DNA from 4 places in the Laceyella sacchari genome. Region 3 is predicted to be linked to each of the others. Evidence: riboswitches for the same ligand, from Rfam matches in the RefSeq annotation. Region 3 holds a riboswitch; each other region holds the start of a gene.
The links. Region 3 has a riboswitch for S-adenosylmethionine ahead of NYR52_RS04360 (Na+/H+ antiporter NhaC family protein). Riboswitches for the same ligand answer to the same signal wherever they lie in the genome.
Positions count from the first base shown of each region.

Region 1 (4,342 bases), 1.0 Mb from region 3:
AAGGGGCATCTTCATGGCGGAGATCAGAGGCATCCGCTTGGCTTGATTTAGCTTTTTGCAAGCGCTTGACGACCAAATCCGCCACCGCCTCTTTTGCTTTGCAAAATGGATTCGCAGTAGGTTCAAAAAGAAAACAAGTCATCGCGTCTATGAGAGAGGGGTTCATCCAATGAAAGTGTTAGTGACCGGCGGGGCCGGGTTTATTGGCTCCCATATTGTCGATCAGTTGATTGCGCGCGGAGATCAGGTAGTGATTGTGGACAATCTTTCTTCCGGAAAAGAGAGTCAAGTCAACCCGGATGCCGTCTTTTACAACGTAGATATTACCAGTCCTGATTTGCATGCAGTAATGGAGCAGGAGCGGCCTGAGGTGGTTATTCACCAAGCGGCGCAAATCCATGTGAATACCTCTGTGGACAATCCGTCTCTGGATGCCAACATCAATATCTTGGGCTCTATCAATTTGTTGGAGGGTTGCCGTAAGGCTGGTGTAAAGAAAGTGGTCTACGCTTCTTCGGCCGCAGTGTACGGCACGCCTGCTTACCTTCCTGTGGATGAGCGCCATCCGATCGGCCCCTTGTCCGGATATGGCGTTTCCAAATATACGGTGGAGCATTACCTGTCGGTGTACCATCATCTGTACGGCTTGAATTACACCGTTTTGCGCTATGCCAATGTTTACGGTTTGCGCCAAGATCCGCGTGGTGAGGGGGGCGTGATCTCCATCTTCATCGACAAGGTGCTGGGCCGTGAACCGCTTACCATCTTTGGTGATGGTGAACAGACCCGTGACTACATTTATGTCGAGGATATCGCTCGAGCCAACCTCAGTGCGATTGAGCGCGGGGACGGCGAAGTGTTAAATGTGGGAACTGGGGTTAGCACGTCTTTAAATGAAGTGGTTCGCCTCTTTGATGAAATCGCAGGTGTGAAGCATGAGGTGAACTACGGTCCGGATCGGGCGGGAGACATCAAGCACAGCTATTTTAACAATGAAAAAGTGCGTCGGGTGCTCGATTGGGAGCCGCGAGTGAGCCTCAGGGAAGGATTGGCCAAAACTTACGCATATTACCAAGAGGAATATCGTAAAATGGGCAAGGAACAGTAAACACTAATAACGAACCCGCACACCCCATGCTTGAAAGAACGGGCCATGAAGATTTCATTTTTCACAATTCGGCTATTGTCAACGTGGAAAGATTACAGTATACTTGGTAACAGTAATCGGTTTGAAACATTGCTGTAATGTTACTGTCATTTTTGTAAAGTTAGTCGATAGCCGAAAATAATTGTGATTTGATACTATACACAGCAGGAGTGGTTTGCGGATGAGTTCAAAAGTAGCCTACGAGAGCAATTCGCGCGCATTCTCCGGAGAAATGAAAACACCCGCCTCTTTCTATTTGGCATTTAAGCGCGGGTTTGAAATCGTATTTTCCATTGGGTTATTGCTCTTCACTCTACCGGTGCTGATTTTGACGGCAATCGCGATCAAATTGGAATCACCAGGTCCCATCTTCTACAAACAGGAGCGGGTCGGTTTAAACGGCAAAACGTTTAACATCTTCAAATTGCGCTCGATGCGTACGGATGCAGAGAAAAACGGTCCGCAGTGGGCTGCCAAGAATGATCCGCGCGTCACTCGTGTAGGCCAGTTCATCCGCAAAACCCGGATTGACGAACTGCCGCAGTTGATCAACATCCTGCGCGGGGATATGAGTTTGATCGGCCCGCGTCCGGAGCGACCGATGTTCACGGAGCAATTTGACAAAGAGATTCCGGGATTTAAGAAACGGTTGATGGTGAAACCGGGATTGACAGGTTGGGCTCAGGTGAACGGTGGATATGAGGCGACCCCTGCTGAAAAGTTGGAACTGGACTTGGAGTACATCAGAAATCAATCGTTCAAGATGGATTTTCACATTTTGCTCAAAACCGTTTGGATCGTGATCTCCGGAAATGGGGCGCGCTAATGAGAAAACGGGTGGCTTTTGCTTTGATTTAGCAAAAGCCACCCGTTTTTATATACCCATCAGCCTGGTTTTCCAGGGTGTAATCAGTTTGTTAATGGTGCGCCAACGATGTTGCCTCATTTAGAAAATCAACTTTAGGCCGAAGTACAAGAGAAGCCACAATGGGATACTTAAACATGTCGCGTTCAACACACCAAACCAAAACGATTTTCCGACAACCGTGTATTCCATGTTGGGCACCTCCAGCAGTTCAATTTGAGGATCTGTCTTTATTATACGCCAGCGGCCCCTGATTTAGTGGGGAGTAGCCGTATTGTTATCTAAATGTAATCTCGTGGTAAAAATGTGATAAATGTGTGAACCAAAAACGTTTCCTGTAACATTGGAAGGGGATATCGCTCCCGTGTGGATGGTTAAGATTTTCCAGTCATAAATAACGATTGACATAATGTCTTTTATTGTGATAATTTATAACTCAATAGTTGATATGTTAATAATTGAATACAGCAACATTCTCTTATCAAGAGAGGGGTAGGGACCAGGCCCGTTGAACCCTCGGCAACCATCTGACAACCATCAGAAAGGTGCCAATTCCTGCAGATTCGTTCTGACAGATGAGAGAAAGGTGTGTCAATAATAGACGTATCCCTTCTTGCCATCTTCAGAGCAGAGGGATTTTTTTATTGCATAATAAAGGTGGTGAAACCTCAATGATTCAGATTAAAGAAGTCATCAAAACCTATCCGGCGCGCGATGGGGGCTCGGTCGTGACTGCGCTGGACGGGGTGACGTTGACGATCAACCGAGGTGACATCTTCGGCATCGTAGGTTATAGCGGTGCGGGCAAATCGACACTGTTGCGGCTGATCAACGGGCTGGAGATGCCGACAAAGGGTGAAGTCATCGTGGATGGGAAAGAGATTTCCCGTCTGAAAGAGAGAGAATTGCGCCAGGCACGGCAGAAGATCGGCATGATCTTTCAGCACTTTCATTTGCTTTGGTCGCGAACGGTTCGCGAAAATGTGGCTTTTCCGCTAGAAGTGGCAGGGTTGCCGAAAGAACAGATTCGCAAGCGAGTCGATCAGCTTTTGGAGCGGGTAGGACTAGCTGAACGTGCTGACGCATACCCTTCCCAGTTGAGCGGAGGACAAAAACAGCGGGTCGGTATTGCACGGGCTTTGGCCAATGAGCCGGATATCCTTTTGTGCGATGAAGCGACATCAGCACTAGATCCAGAAACCACGGCATCCATTTTGCAACTGCTCAAGGAGATTCATCGGGAGATGGGGATCACCTTGGTATTAATCACGCATGAAATGAGTGTGGTACGGCAGATTTGCAACAAGATGGCAGTGATGGAAAACGGCCGGGTCGTGGAAACGGGCATGGTCTCCTCCATCTTTAGCCAACCACAACAGGCGTTGACCAAACAGTTTGTCAAAGAGCTGCAGCCAAGTATCCAAGACGATGACACATCAGGGGAAGTGGTTGAATTGCCGCTTGCTGATGCAGATAAGTTGGTGACATTGGCTAAAAAGCATGGAATTCGGTTCAGTGTTGTCAGCGGAGCCATTGCGGGAGAACAGGATGACCGCTTGCGCGTCAGAGTTGATGGGACAGAGGAGCAAGTGCTGGCCGTGCGCCAAGTGTTGAATGGAGGTGAACGGGCATGTTGACCGGCATTGATTGGAATCAAGTGTCCGTCGCGCTGGGGGAAACCTTGTATATGGTGAGCATATCCACTTTGTTCACCGCGCTTCTGGGAATTCCTCTGGGTGTGATGCTTACCGTCTCGGATCGCGGTTATTTTTGGGAGAATGTATGGGTGCAACGAACATTGGGCACGATTGTGAATATCTTCCGCGCTGTACCGTTTATTGTCCTTGTCCTTTTCTTATTTCCTGTCGCGGAGTTTTTGGTGGGAACCACGCTCGGACCCACAGCAGCAACTGTGCCTTTGATCGCTGGTGCGGCACCTTTTTACGCCAGAATGGTGGAGACCGCTTTAAGGGAAATTGACCGTGGGGTGATTGAAGCGGCGCAAGCGATGGGGACTTCCCGTTTGCACATTATCTGGAAAGTGCTGTTGCCAGAAGCGATGCCGGCCATTGTCTCCGGATTAACCGTCACTTGCGTATCCTTGATTAGCTTTTCGGCGATGGCAGGGATTGTTGGCGGAGGTGGTTTGGGAGATGCTGCGTTTAGGTACGGTTTCCAATCGTTCAATGATGGCATGTTGTATATTTGCGGCTTGCTGTTGGTTGTGATGGTACAGCTCATTCAAATGGTAGGGGATTGGTTGGTTCGTCGGTTGGACAAACGGTGAATAGAGGGTAAGAGCCGGAATTGAAGCGGGAATTCCCCGTGTC
Region 1 is NZ_CP103866.1:3,205,700-3,210,041, reverse strand. Features, by position in the region: gene NYR52_RS15715 (NAD-dependent epimerase/dehydratase family protein) at 170-1,108, shown strand; gene NYR52_RS15710 (sugar transferase) at 1,329-1,973, shown strand; SAM riboswitch class I at 2,488-2,594, shown strand; gene NYR52_RS15705 (methionine ABC transporter ATP-binding protein) at 2,684-3,649, shown strand; gene NYR52_RS15700 (methionine ABC transporter permease) at 3,643-4,299, shown strand.
Region 1: linked by a shared signal. The riboswitch ahead of NYR52_RS15705 (methionine ABC transporter ATP-binding protein) and the one ahead of NYR52_RS04360 (Na+/H+ antiporter NhaC family protein) in region 3 are both predicted to bind S-adenosylmethionine.

Region 2 (4,342 bases), 1.6 Mb from region 3:
TCAATTCCCATCCGCTCAAATACGTTGGTCAACACGCGATAGGTGCCACCATATACATCCTGAGAAACCACCAGATGATCTCCACGTGAGAAAAGGAGAAATACGGTGGAAATCGCCGCCATCCCGGAAGCAAACGCAAATCCCCTACACCCGCCTTCCAGATGGGCGATCGTCGCTTCCAACGCCTGACGGGTCGGATTTCCCGAACGGGCGTAATCAAATTCTCCTGGTTGGTCGATTGAAAATTGGTGAAACGTGGAAGCTTGGTAGATCGGAATGCTCGACGCACCCGTAACTGAACAGATCTCATTCCCATTGTGCAACAACTTTGTGTCAAACCTCATCTCATCCTCATCCCTTTCTTTAACTTACCGCACTCGTTTGGCTGTGTGTAAAAGCTCCCGCAGCGGAACCGGATTTCGTGCTTACTCTTGCGGTAAGGCTTGTGCCAAATCGGCAATCAAGTCCTCTTGATGTTCAATCCCCACTGACAAGCGCAACAAGCGGTCACAGACACCTGTTTGCTCCCTGATTTCCACCGGAATGTCGGCATGGGTTTGCGTGGCCGGATAGGTAATCAAGCTTTCCACGCCCCCCAGGCTTTCCGCAAAAGTAATAATCTTCAAATTGTTGAGAACCGGATGCACCCACTCTTTGCGCTTCAAGCGGAATGACAACATCCCGCCGAACCCGTCCGCCTGCTCAGTGAGCAAGGTTTTGCTTCGAGAGTCCAGCGCGGGGTAATATACTGCGTCAACGGCCGGATGGCGCTCTAAATAAGCAGCAATCGCTTGGGCGTTGGCCTCATGTTGCCTCATGCGGAGCGCCAAGGTTTTCATCCCTCTGATCAACAACCAACAATCCAATGGAGATAACACCGCGCCAATCGCTTTCTGCAAAAAGGCGACCCGTTCCGTCAGTTCCTCACCCTTGGTCACGATCAACCCGGCCAACACGTCATTGTGCCCACCCAGGTATTTGGTGGCGCTGTGAATAACGATATCCGCTCCCAACGTAAGGGGTCGATGTAAAAAAGGCGTCATAAACGTATTGTCCACGATGGTGATCAGTCCTCGTTCCTTAGCCAGCCGGCAGACCGCGGCAACATCTGTCACACTCATCAACGGATTGGTGGGCGACTCGATGAAGATCGCTTTGGTATTAGGCTGAATGAACCGCTCAATATCCGCCAAGTTCCGCATATCCACATAAGAAAAGGAACAACCGTACCGTGTCATCACCTTCTCAAACAGCCGGTACGTTCCACCGTACAGATCCAACGAAACGATCAAGTGATCCCCCTGGCTAAACAAACCCATCAACGTGTGGATCGCTGCCATTCCCGAACTGCACGCAAATCCGCCGTCCCCCTCTTCCAATCGGGCGATACTTTCCTCTAGCACGTCTCGCGTCGGATTGGAAGCCCGTGAATAATCATATCCAGTGCTCACTCCGTCAACATGCTCATATGCCGTCGAAAAGTAGACCGGATAGTTCACTGCTCCTGTATTCCGTTCCTGTTTGTTCCCGATTTGCGCCAACGCTGTTTCCATTCTCATCGGTGTGTCCTCTCCTTTGATGCGGAAATTTGGCAAACAAAAAACCCCTTCTCGACAAGAGAAGAGGTTTGCGCGCGCGGACGGACCGTCTCCTCTTATCTCTCAGAACTTTTTGTTCTGCAGGATTTGGCACCTTCCGGTGATACCATCTCACCGAGGTTGCCGGGCTTCATCGGGCCAGTCCCTCCGCCGCTCTTGATAAGAGAAACAATATGAATGTTTATTACGTTTGCATATTTAATGATAAGGTGATTATACCCACTCCTTTTTTATCCGTCAAGTCTGTTATTTATGCGCAACAGTGAAATAGTATACATTTCATTGATTTCGCGCACTTTATTACCTAAAATGATGTTAATTGGGTAAATTACAAGGGAGGTTCATCATCCATGTCCAAAAACCAAGCAGTGATTGAACTCACGGATAAATACGGAGCGAAAAACTACCATCCCCTGCCAATCGTCATCTCCAAAGCAGAAGGCGTGTGGGTGGAAGACGCCGATGGCAATCGTTACATGGATATGTTAAGTGCTTACTCTGCGCTCAACCATGGTCACCGTCATCCGCGACTCATCCAAGCGTTGAAGGATCAAGCAGACAAAGTGACGCTTACTTCCCGCGCCTTCCATAACGACCAATTGGGCACGTTTTATGAGAAAGTCGCTGAGCTGACCGGCAAAGAAATGGTTCTGCCCATGAACACGGGTGCGGAAGCTGTTGAGACGGCTATCAAAGCAGCTCGGCGCTGGGCTTACGATGTGAAAAAAGTAGCCGACAACCAAGCAGAAATCATCGTTTGTGAAGATAACTTCCATGGCCGCACCATCACCGCTGTTTCGCTGTCTTCCAACGAAGAATACCAACGTGGATTCGGTCCGCTCACACCCGGCTTTAAAGTGATCCCTTATGGCGATTTGGAAGCGCTTAAAGCGGCTATCACCCCAAACACGGCTGCCTTCATGTTGGAGCCGATCCAAGGGGAAGCGGGAGTCATCGTTCCACCGGAGGGCTTCCTGCGCCAAGCCTTGGAAATCTGTAAAGAACACAATGTCCTCTTCATCGCCGATGAAGTACAAACCGGTTTCGGGCGGACAGGCCAGCTCTTCGCCTGCGATTGGGAAGGCGTGAAGCCGGACATGTACATTATGGGTAAAGCATTGGGCGGCGGAGTTATGCCGATTTCCGCAGTCGCTGCTGACAGAGAAATCTTGGGCGTCTTCGATCCGGGTTCGCACGGCTCCACTTTCGGCGGCAACCCACTCGCTTGTGCTGTGTCCATCGCCGCCCTCGATGTTCTGGTGGAAGATGATCTCACCACCCGTTCTCGTGAGTTGGGTGAATACTTCATCACCGAATTGAAGAAAATCGAAAACCCGATTATCAAAGAAGTACGCGGCAAGGGCCTCTTCATCGGCATGGAACTGTATGAGAAAGCACGTCCATACTGTGAAGCACTGATGAAAGAAGGGTTGCTCTGCAAAGAAACCCACGACAACACCATCCGGTTTGCGCCTCCGCTCACCATCACGAAAGAAGAGTTGGATCTCGCGCTGGAAAAAGTGCGCAAAATCATGTCCAAATAAGCGCGTTACTTATTAAGCGATCCAGTTTGTCTGGATCGCTTTTTCCTTTAATGCACTGTGATCTGTTCGCGAAATTTCTCCACTGTCTTCGCACCGATGCCGGGCACCTGCGCGATGTCTTCCACCGATTGGAACGGCCCGTGTTCTTCGCGGTAGCGGACGATAGCTTCCGCTTTACTGGGACCGATTCCGTTTAGCTTGTCCAACTCTTCTACCGTCGCGGTGTTCACATTGATCTTCCCGCTGGCATCTGCGGAGTTTGCCATCGCCATTTCCATAAACGGTGTCCCCTGCTCCCCTTGTTTAGGAATGTATAACACCATCCCATCCCGGAGCGGCTCAGCTAAATTTACCCGTCCCAGATCAGCCTCGTCTCGCGCCCCACCAGCGCGCTCCAGCGCCTCATACACTCTCGCCTCCGTATTAAAATGATAAATGCCTGGCTTATGCACTGCTCCTTTCACATCGATGATGATCGCATTCTTACTCACTTGCTTGCTCATGTTCGCCGCAGGTCTTTCGGTCACGGGCGGATTGCCCTGAACAGGGTATTCCATCCATTCCTGCCTGTCAGGACGCTCTTCCTGTCCAAACAGCCAGACTGCCCCCACCGTCAACACAACCCCCGCCAACGCAATCGCCAAGCCCTTCTCCCTCGGTGTCCAACCCCAGTAAACCATCGCCTTCACGCTCCGACATTTTTTTCCAATTACCCACACTATACCTGTTTCTCTCCATTTGCACAATAGGGCTGATACCCCACTGTGTGCTGCCAGAACGACAAAAGACTCCGCCCCCATATACCGGGAACGGAGCCTCTTATTTGGCTACATCCGCCTTAATTTGCTACGATATTTACCAGTTTACCAGGCACCACAATCACTTTGCGTACCGTTTTTCCCTCGATCAACGCTTGGATGCGCTCGGTTTCCAACGCCTGCTTTTCTACTTCCTCTCGGCTGGCATCGGTTGCAACGACTAACTTGTCCCGCACCTTGCCATTGATCTGCACAGCGATTTCCACCTCGTCCAGCACCAAGGCCCGTTCATCGTAGGTGGGCCAGTTTACGCGGTGCACGCTGCCTTCTTTCCCCATCGACTGCCACAGTTCTTCTGTCACGTGCGGTACGAACGGAGCCAGCAAGACCACCAGTGTTTCCAGCGCTTCCTTCAGCACTGCGCGGTCAGCATGCTCGGGAT
Region 2 is NZ_CP103866.1:2,501,778-2,506,119, forward strand. Features, by position in the region: gene NYR52_RS12145 (aminotransferase class I/II-fold pyridoxal phosphate-dependent enzyme) at 1-344, opposite strand, end outside; gene NYR52_RS12150 (aminotransferase class I/II-fold pyridoxal phosphate-dependent enzyme) at 426-1,559, opposite strand; SAM riboswitch class I at 1,652-1,764, opposite strand; gene NYR52_RS12155 (ornithine--oxo-acid transaminase) at 1,949-3,142, shown strand; gene NYR52_RS12160 (helix-hairpin-helix domain-containing protein) at 3,190-3,822, opposite strand; gene leuS (leucine--tRNA ligase) at 3,981-4,342, opposite strand, start outside.
Region 2: linked by a shared signal. The riboswitch ahead of NYR52_RS12150 (aminotransferase class I/II-fold pyridoxal phosphate-dependent enzyme) and the one ahead of NYR52_RS04360 (Na+/H+ antiporter NhaC family protein) in region 3 are both predicted to bind S-adenosylmethionine.

Region 3 (4,342 bases):
CGTATTCGTTTGGGAACATTCCACAATTTATGCCAGTCCGTGCTTAGGGCATATGGAGATAAAATAGAGGTTCCGCGAGATTTTACTTTTGTGTCTCCTGCACAAAAAAATAAGCTAATCCTTTCTGTTTTAAGGAATAATAATGTAAGAAATATGAGAGAAAACGCATTCGCTAACTGGATTAGCAAATTGAAGAATTCATCTGTTGATTATGGAGAATATTTAAGGAAAACCGAAAAAACAAAAACCATAGGTCTTACGTCCGCCGCAGTCGAGTATGAGACACGTTTGCGCGAAAATAATATGATTGACTTTGATGACGCTATATTACTTACGGTAACACTATTAAAAAATCATTCCGAACTGTTATGGTTATATCATAACGCCTTCCCTTATCTGCTGATTGACGAGATGCAGGACACCAATCGTATGCAACTTGAGCTTATTCGCTTATTAGGCGAAGGTGCAAGAAATGTAATGGCTGTAGCGGACGATGATCAATCCATATACGGATGGCGGGGGGCTCTTCCGACAGTTATTGGTGAATACATTGAGCAGTTGAATGCACATAGTATTACACTGGTTCGTAATTATCGCTCGCCTCAGATTATCTTGGACGCGGCAAACTCGCTAATAGAGCACAACGATAAAAGAGAAAAAAAGACTCTTTTAGGCCGTGAGACGGAGCCTGATGACTGTTTGGAGATAAAAGGCTTCACCACAGCCATCCAAGAAGCTGAATGGGTAGCCGATAAGATAAAAGAGATTCACAAGGAGGGGATTGAATATAAGAAAATAATTGTACTTTATCGAAGCAGGCACCCTGGACTTAAGATTGTCGATGATATGTTTATCCAAAAAGAGATACCGTTCCGTCATTTCGGAAAGAATTTCAACAAGGTGGAGCTCTTTTCTGATCTGATGAAGGAATCATTAAAATTGATAGTAGAGCCTTCAAATGACTTAATTCTGGAATCGATTTTGGAGTCGCTGATTCCTCGCTATTCAAAGCTTTACCGCTCTAATAAAACAGTAAATCATTACGAGGAGCTTATTGAGGGTAAGTTGTCGGTTACAAAGCTTACCGAAATCACACCAGAGGATGAGATGGATGACGCGGTAAAGCAGTTTGCGAAATTCTGTGCAGAGTACAATCACACACAAAGCTATCTCAAGATATATAATGATTTGTACGACTTATTGAAGATTAGTACCTTGCTTTTGCTTGAAAAGAACGACGCTTATGAACAAAGTAGGCATCTAGAATTGTTGAAAGAGAAAATGATAAAATCTCGATCAAGAAACATCATCGATTTGGTTGGCGAGCTTGATCTCCAAGATGAATCTAACTATATAGAAAATTCGATTGATGAAGTTGGCATTTCCACGTTCCACGCGGCCAAGGGTTTGGAATATAAGGCTGTGTTTATTATTGCCCTAGAGGACGACATTGTTCCCGCAAGGTATGATGAGGCTGAAGAGAGGCGTGGACTTTATGTCGCAATGACTCGTTCAGAAAGCAAATTGTACATGTCTTATGCACAGCAACGCGACAGACAAAGAAAACAACCAAGTCGCTTTTTTGAAGAAATAGATGTAAAGAGATTTGCCCACAAAATCCGCTGAATATGTGCTTGATGATGAATAACTATAAGGGTGTAATATATTATACTTGATTGTCATTGAAGTTTTTACACGACAAAAATAACTAGCTTAATTTGCCGAAAATATTATATCTTACTTCCCTTATTTTGATTCTCGAATAATATCTTGGCATTAACACTGTTATTCCACAAAGGTTCATGCTCTACCTCAGCATCCGATCTAATTTTTGTCATTTTAGGGCGCACTATTTATTTAAATGAAACACAATTATCTAGAATTATGGTATTCATTAAAGAATTGTACGTGACTTAAGCCAGTACTAAAACTGTCATGCCACTAACATAAACTCGTAATGCTGGCCGAGGCTCTCTACTGCCATAGGGAGCCTTTTTCAATTGTTTACTAGGGCAAACTATCCGCAAGTTCTTTTACTCCTTCGATTTCATCCACATTCCCTGTACGATCACTGACTTGATTAACCCACCCCGTGTTTTTCCCCTATAAGCCGCAACTCATCCAATATCTGGCGTAGATGTCCTGTCAATTGTGAATCCCCCCTTTCAACCAAAACCTGACAACCAACAAATCGTTGACATTTACATATAATCATTTTACTATGGCATAGGGAAATCGACACGCAGTTAGTATGCATGTAAAAACGGAATAATGAAGATCGTCTTCTTATCAAGAGAGGCGGAGGGACTGGCCCTGGGAAACCTCGGCAACGGACTCTTCTCATGGAGAGTGCTGTGCCAAATCCAGCAAGCGATAAGCTTGGCAGATAAGAAGAGTGCGCTTATAACCATAAGACCTCTTCTTCCTGTTGTGTGTAGAAGGGGTCTTTTCAGTTTTCCGTTCAAACCACAGAAAGGGGTTATAAGCATGAAACAAGCCAATCCATGGGCATTGTTGCCCTTTGTCATATTCCTGGCCTTGTTCGCCGGCGCCGGACTTGTAACCGGGGACTTCACCAAATTCCCCGTGTTGGTCGCCGTCCTGATCGCGTCCGGTGTGGCATTTCTGATGAACCGTTCCTTATCCTTAAACGAAAAAACGGCGCTTTTCTGCCGTGGAGCAGGACACGACAACATTATCTTGATGGTGATCATTTTTCTGCTCTCCGGCGCTTTTTCGGCAGTAGCCAAAGGGATGGGAGCTGTCGACGCCACCGTCAACTTAGCTCTTTCCATTCTGCCGCAAAACCTGCTGATCGTCGGTATGTTTGTGATTGCCTGCTTTATCTCCCTGTCGATGGGAACTTCCATGGGGACGATTGTAGCTCTGGCGCCCATCGGTGTCGGCATCAGCGGACAGACAGACATTCCGGTGGCATTGGCCATTGCGGCCGTGATCGGTGGTGCTATGTTCGGGGATAATTTGTCCGTCATTTCCGACACAACCATCGCCGCAGTCAACTCGCAAAACATCAATATGAAAGATAAGTTCAAAGTGAACTTTTTCATCGTGTTGCCCGCCGCACTGGTCACCGTAGCCTTCCTCACCTTCTTAACATTGGGCGGACAAAGTCATGTCGCCACCGACCAAGTGGTGTGGGTTAAAACGTTGCCTTACTTGGCTGTATTGATCGCAGCGTTGGCCGGCGTCAATGTGCTGCTCGTATTGACGGGCGGGATTGTGTTTGCCGGAGCGATCGGTCTGGTGGACGGTTCATACACCGTGATGAGCTTCATCAAAGAGATCGGCAACGGATTTGCCGGAATGCAAGAACTCTCTATTTTGGTTCTCCTGATCGGGGGCATGGTGGAATTAATCCGTCACTATGGCGGCATTGACTTCTTGTTGCAGGCGATCACCCGCAATATCCGTTCGAAAAAAGGCGCTGAATTCGGCATTGCCGGTTTGGTTTCGGCCACCAATCTGGCCATCGCCAACAATACCATCTCCATCATCATTGCCGGGCCACTGGCCAAAGAAATCGCTGAACGATATGAGATCGACCGCCGCAAATCAGCCAGTTTGTTGGATATTTTCTCTTGTTGCATCCAGGGCTTGATCCCCTATGGCCCACAACTGCTCGTGGCCGCGGGTGTGGCTTCGATCTCCCCGCTGTCCATCTTACAGTACAATGTTTATCCGCTGTTGATCGGCGTCTGCGCATCTATCTCCATTTTGATCGGCTATCCACGCGCCAAAGGAGCTCAACCCGCTGTACAAAAAACAACATTGCCGGCCAACCAATAATATTTACCCCACCTCATGACGAAGGTGGGGTTTTCTTTTGGTTTGAACCTTCCTCAATCACCAAAGAAACGCGGCAAATAAGCCCGATGCGCCTCCAACAACTCATCCAAGATCTGTTTGGCAATCGCATCCGAAGGCACCAACGGATTGATGACCATCGCCAACAACGCAGTACGATAATCGCCTGACACTGCGGCTTCGACAGTGACGCGTTCAAATGATTTGATCTGTTGTACCAATCCGCGGACGGCAACCGGCAACTCACCCATCACGAGTGGGCGTGGCCCTTCTTTGGTGATGACGCAACTCACTTCCACCGCTGACTCATCAGGGATGCCGGCAATCGCCCCCTGATTGCGGGTGTTAACTACCTGAATGTCCCGCTTATCCGTGTAGATGGAACGCATCAACTGCACCGCCGCTTCACTGTAATAGGCACCGCCACGCCCCTCCAATTGCTTCGGTTTGACGTTCAGATTAGGATCTTGGTACAACGCAAACAGTTCATCCTCCAGCCGTTTGACCACCTCCGCCC
Region 3 is NZ_CP103866.1:855,488-859,829, reverse strand. Features, by position in the region: gene NYR52_RS04365 (ATP-dependent helicase) at 1-1,626, shown strand, start outside; SAM riboswitch class I at 2,284-2,393, shown strand; gene NYR52_RS04360 (Na+/H+ antiporter NhaC family protein) at 2,488-3,807, shown strand; gene NYR52_RS04355 (6-phospho-beta-glucosidase) at 3,861-4,342, opposite strand, start outside.

Region 4 (4,342 bases), 1.7 Mb from region 3:
GCAGTCGCCGCTGCCTGCTGAATCGCGCCGAACAAGCTGACATAAAAATGGTCTTGTAGCAACTGAATGCTCTCAATCACTTGCTCATTCCCCACCGCAAATCCAATGCGCCAACCGGCCATGTTGTAGGTTTTGCTCATCGTATAAATCTCAATGCCTACCTCTTTGGCACCCGGTGTCTCTAAAAAACTCATCGGCTTCAATCCGTCAAAACCGATCGCGGCGTACGCGAAATCATGAACGACCAGCACATCGTGCCGCTCGGCCCGGCTCACCACTTCGGCGAAAAATTCAGCATTGGCTACGGCGCCTGTCGGGTTGTTGGGATAATTGAGAAACATCAGCTTGGCCTTGTCCCACACTTTCTCATCAATGGCAGCAAAATCAGGCAAAAACCGATTTTCAGCCAACAACGGCATCAGCGCCATCTCAGCGCCAGCCATGGCAATCCCCGACCAATAATCGGGATAGCCCGGATCGGGCACCAATGCGACATCGCCGGGGTTGAGATAACATTGCGAGATTTCCACCAACCCTGCTTTTCCGCCAAACAGCACTGCCACTTCCGTTTCGGGATTTAGCTTCACCCCGTACTCCCGTAAGTAAAATTGTGCGACCGCCTCCTTGAGGAACGCGTGGCCTCGAAACGGCGGATATTTGTGATGTTGCGGATTATCGGCAGCCTGCTTTAACGCATCCACGATATGCGCGGGAGTCGGCAAATCAGGATTGCCTTGACCCAGATTAATCACGTCATGCCCTTGCGCCTGCAAACGGCCAACTTGACCAACCAAGCGGGCAAAAAATTGCTCCGGCAAGCGATCCAACGCTTCCGCACGCTGAAATTTGCTCAAGATTCTCACATCCACTCTCTGGGAAATGTTCTTGAAATTCTAATCAGTTATGTTATATCGTTGTGGGGAATCTGTCAAAGTCTTTTTTGGGAGGATGCATCTCCTATGAAATGGAAATGTGCTGTGATTCAAATGGATATCGCCTTCGGGCAACCGGAACGAAACATGGCCATGGCTGAACAAAAAATCGCCGCCGCGGCCGCCGACAAACCGGATGTGATCATCTTGCCGGAATTGTGGACCACCGGTTATGATTTAACCCGTTTGGATGAGATCGCCGATCCGATGGCTATGAAGACAAAAGCGTTCATGTCCAAGCTCGCTCGGCAACACGGCGTGCACATCATTGCCGGTTCAGTCGCCGAACGACAAGAAGACGGCACCTGGAACACACTCATCGCCTTTGACCGCCGCGGTGAACAAGTGGGTGAATACCGCAAAGTGCACCTCTTTCGCCTGATGAACGAAGAGAAATACCTACAGCCCGGCGAACAAATGGGTTCCTTCGCGCTGGATGGCATTCCTTGCGCCGGGGTCATCTGTTATGACATTCGCTTTCCCGAATGGATCAGAAAACATGTCGTTGCTGGAGCACAGGTGCTGTTCGTCGTCGCTGAATGGCCGATGCCACGGCTCGCGCATTGGCGCCATCTGCTCATCACCCGGGCAATCGAAAATCAATGCTACGTCATCGCGTGCAATCGTGTGGGGAATGATCCTGACAATGCCTTCGCCGGCCATTCGCTCATCATCGACCCCTGGGGAGAGATCGTGGCCGAAGCAGGCCCTGAGGAAGAAACCTTGGTGGCGGAGATCGATCTTGCGCAGGTTCCACAAATCCGTAGGCGCATCCCCATTTTCAGTGACCGACGCCCAGAATTATATTAAAACACCTTGGCTACGGAATGCCCTTCAGAAAAAAATATAAAGAATCACCAAATGAAACTAATCTCATCCGAAATGAATGAATATGATTGACAATGATCTGCGTGAGGGTGTATCATTCCCTTATCAATCTAAAGACAACGGCATATGGAAGCAGTCTCTTATCCAGAGCAGGTGGAGGGAAATGGCCCGATGAAGCCCAGCAACCGACCGTAATACCATCGTGAGATGGGGCGCCCGTCAACAGGAGGGAGCCGTGGTGAAAACCACGCAAGGCACGGTGCTAATTCCAGCAAAACATCCCGTTTTGCGAGATAAGAGGCTTGGAACGAATGATCCGAGCCTCTGATAGGAAGAGGCTCTTTTTATATGCCCAAAGGAGGACTTCCAATGGGCGGGCACGCCAATGCAGGATACCATCCCTTGACAACGGAAACAGTGGTTCAAGTCGTTGCGCCGTTAAACCATTTTGCTGATGTGAATCAATTGGAGATCAAAGAAATCGGTGATGGGAACTTAAACTACGTCTTTCATGTGGTAGAACCAGCTACAGGCAAGTCTTTGATCGTCAAGCAAGCCTTGCCCTACGCCAAAGTCGTCGGCGAAAGCTGGCCGCTGACCTTAGACCGTGCCCGGATTGAGAGCGAGGCGCTGCGCAGAGCGGCAGAGTACGTGCCGGCGCTTGTCCCCAAAGTGCACCATACCGACGAGCGCTTGGCTTGCACAGTCATGGAGGACCTCTCTGATCATGTGATCCTCCGCAAAGGCTTGATACAAGGGCAGGTCTACCCCAAGCTAGCCGAGCACATCGCTACTTTCCTGGCGCAAACGCTGTTTCACACCAGCGATTTCTTCCTTAGTCCCTTGGACAAAAAGGAACAGGTGCGGGCGTTTATCAATCCGGAATTGTGCAAAATCACCGAAGACTTGGTGTTCACCGATCCTTTCTTCAATCACGAAACCAACGATTTCCCAAAAGCATTGCAATCTTCTGTCGAATTGCTGTGGAACGATCTGGAACTGAAACGGGAAACCGCGAAGTTGAAACATGCTTTCCTAACCCGAGCTGAAGCACTGGTGCATGGGGATTTGCACACCGGCAGCATCTTCGTCACCACTGATTCGACCAAGGTGATCGATCCCGAATTCGCCTATTATGGCCCCATCGCTTTTGACATCGGGCAATTCTTCGCCAATCTCGCGCTCAATTATCTCTCCCACTTCCACCACAGCCCGGACCCGCAACAACGGCGAACGTTCCAAGAGTATCTGCTGGAAGTGATCGAAGAAACTTGGACACGGTTCAAGGAGCAATTCACCCACCTCTGGCAGACCAAAGGGCAAGATGTCTATATGCGGGTGGCCGGTGTAGAAGACGATTTCTTCGAGCGCTTGTTGGAAGATACCATCGGCTTTGCGGGTTGCGAAGTGATCCGCCGCACCATCGGGTTGGCCCATGTGGCTGATCTTGACTCCATCTCCGACGAGGAAACACAATTGCGCCTGAAAGACAAAGCGCTCACCTTGGGAAGCGTATTGATCAAGCAGCGCCGGCAACTGACGCGGATCACGCACTTGTCCGAGTCGATCAGGGGGGTTGCCCATGCTTAGATCGATTGCGTATCACGGTGATCATGTACGGATATTGGATCAGCAACGCCTTCCCCATGATACTGTGTATGTTCATTGCACGACGACCGCGGAGGTATGGGAATGCATCAAGGCGTTGAAGGTGCGGGGGGCACCGGCCATCGGCATGGCCGCCGCTTTCGCTCTCGCTGTATGGGCCAATCGTACCTCAACAACCAATTTGACTGATTTCTTGGCATCGTTGCGGCGGGAGCGCGATTATCTGGCTTCATCCCGCCCCACGGCAGTCAATCTGTTCTGGGCGCTGGATCGGGTCGTCGCCAGAGCGGCAACGGCTACCGACGTGGCCGAAGCCCGGCAACTGATAGAAAATGAAGCGCTCGCCATTCAAAAAGAGGACGAGGATGTGTGCAGACGCATCGGCGAACACGCTTTGTCGCTTATGAACGATGGGGATACCATTCTCACCATCTGCAATGCAGGGGCGATTGCCACTGCCCGTTACGGCACGGCCCTGGCCCCACTTTATCTGGCTAAAGAACGCGATATCCACTTGTCGGCTTATGCCTGTGAAACGCGTCCCTTGTTGCAAGGCAGCCGCCTGACCGCGTGGGAATTGCAACAAGCGGGAGTAGATGTCACCCTGATCAGCGACAGCATGGCCGCCCACACGCTGGCCACCAAACCGATCTCTGCTGTCATCGTCGGTTGCGACCGAGTGGCGGCCAACGGGGATACTGCCAACAAAATCGGCACACTGGGGTTGGCGATTCTGGCCAAAGAATTCGGTGTCCCGTTTTATGTCGCCGCTCCCTTGTCCACGATCGACCTCGAGACGGCGACAGGGGACGCCATCCCGATTGAGGAACGCGCACCGGAAGAGATCACCCATTTTCACGGCCATCCGGTCGCTCCCAGCGGCACCAACGTGTTCAATCCGGCTTTTGATGTAACACCGCACCGCTATATCAGCGCCATCATCACAGAAAAAGGGATCGTGCGCGACAACTATC
Region 4 is NZ_CP103866.1:2,520,198-2,524,539, forward strand. Features, by position in the region: gene NYR52_RS12245 (pyridoxal phosphate-dependent aminotransferase) at 1-854, opposite strand, end outside; gene NYR52_RS12250 (carbon-nitrogen family hydrolase) at 960-1,742, shown strand; SAM riboswitch class I at 1,898-2,060, shown strand; gene mtnK (S-methyl-5-thioribose kinase) at 2,130-3,350, shown strand; gene mtnA (S-methyl-5-thioribose-1-phosphate isomerase) at 3,343-4,342, shown strand, end outside.
Region 4: linked by a shared signal. The riboswitch ahead of mtnK (S-methyl-5-thioribose kinase) and the one ahead of NYR52_RS04360 (Na+/H+ antiporter NhaC family protein) in region 3 are both predicted to bind S-adenosylmethionine.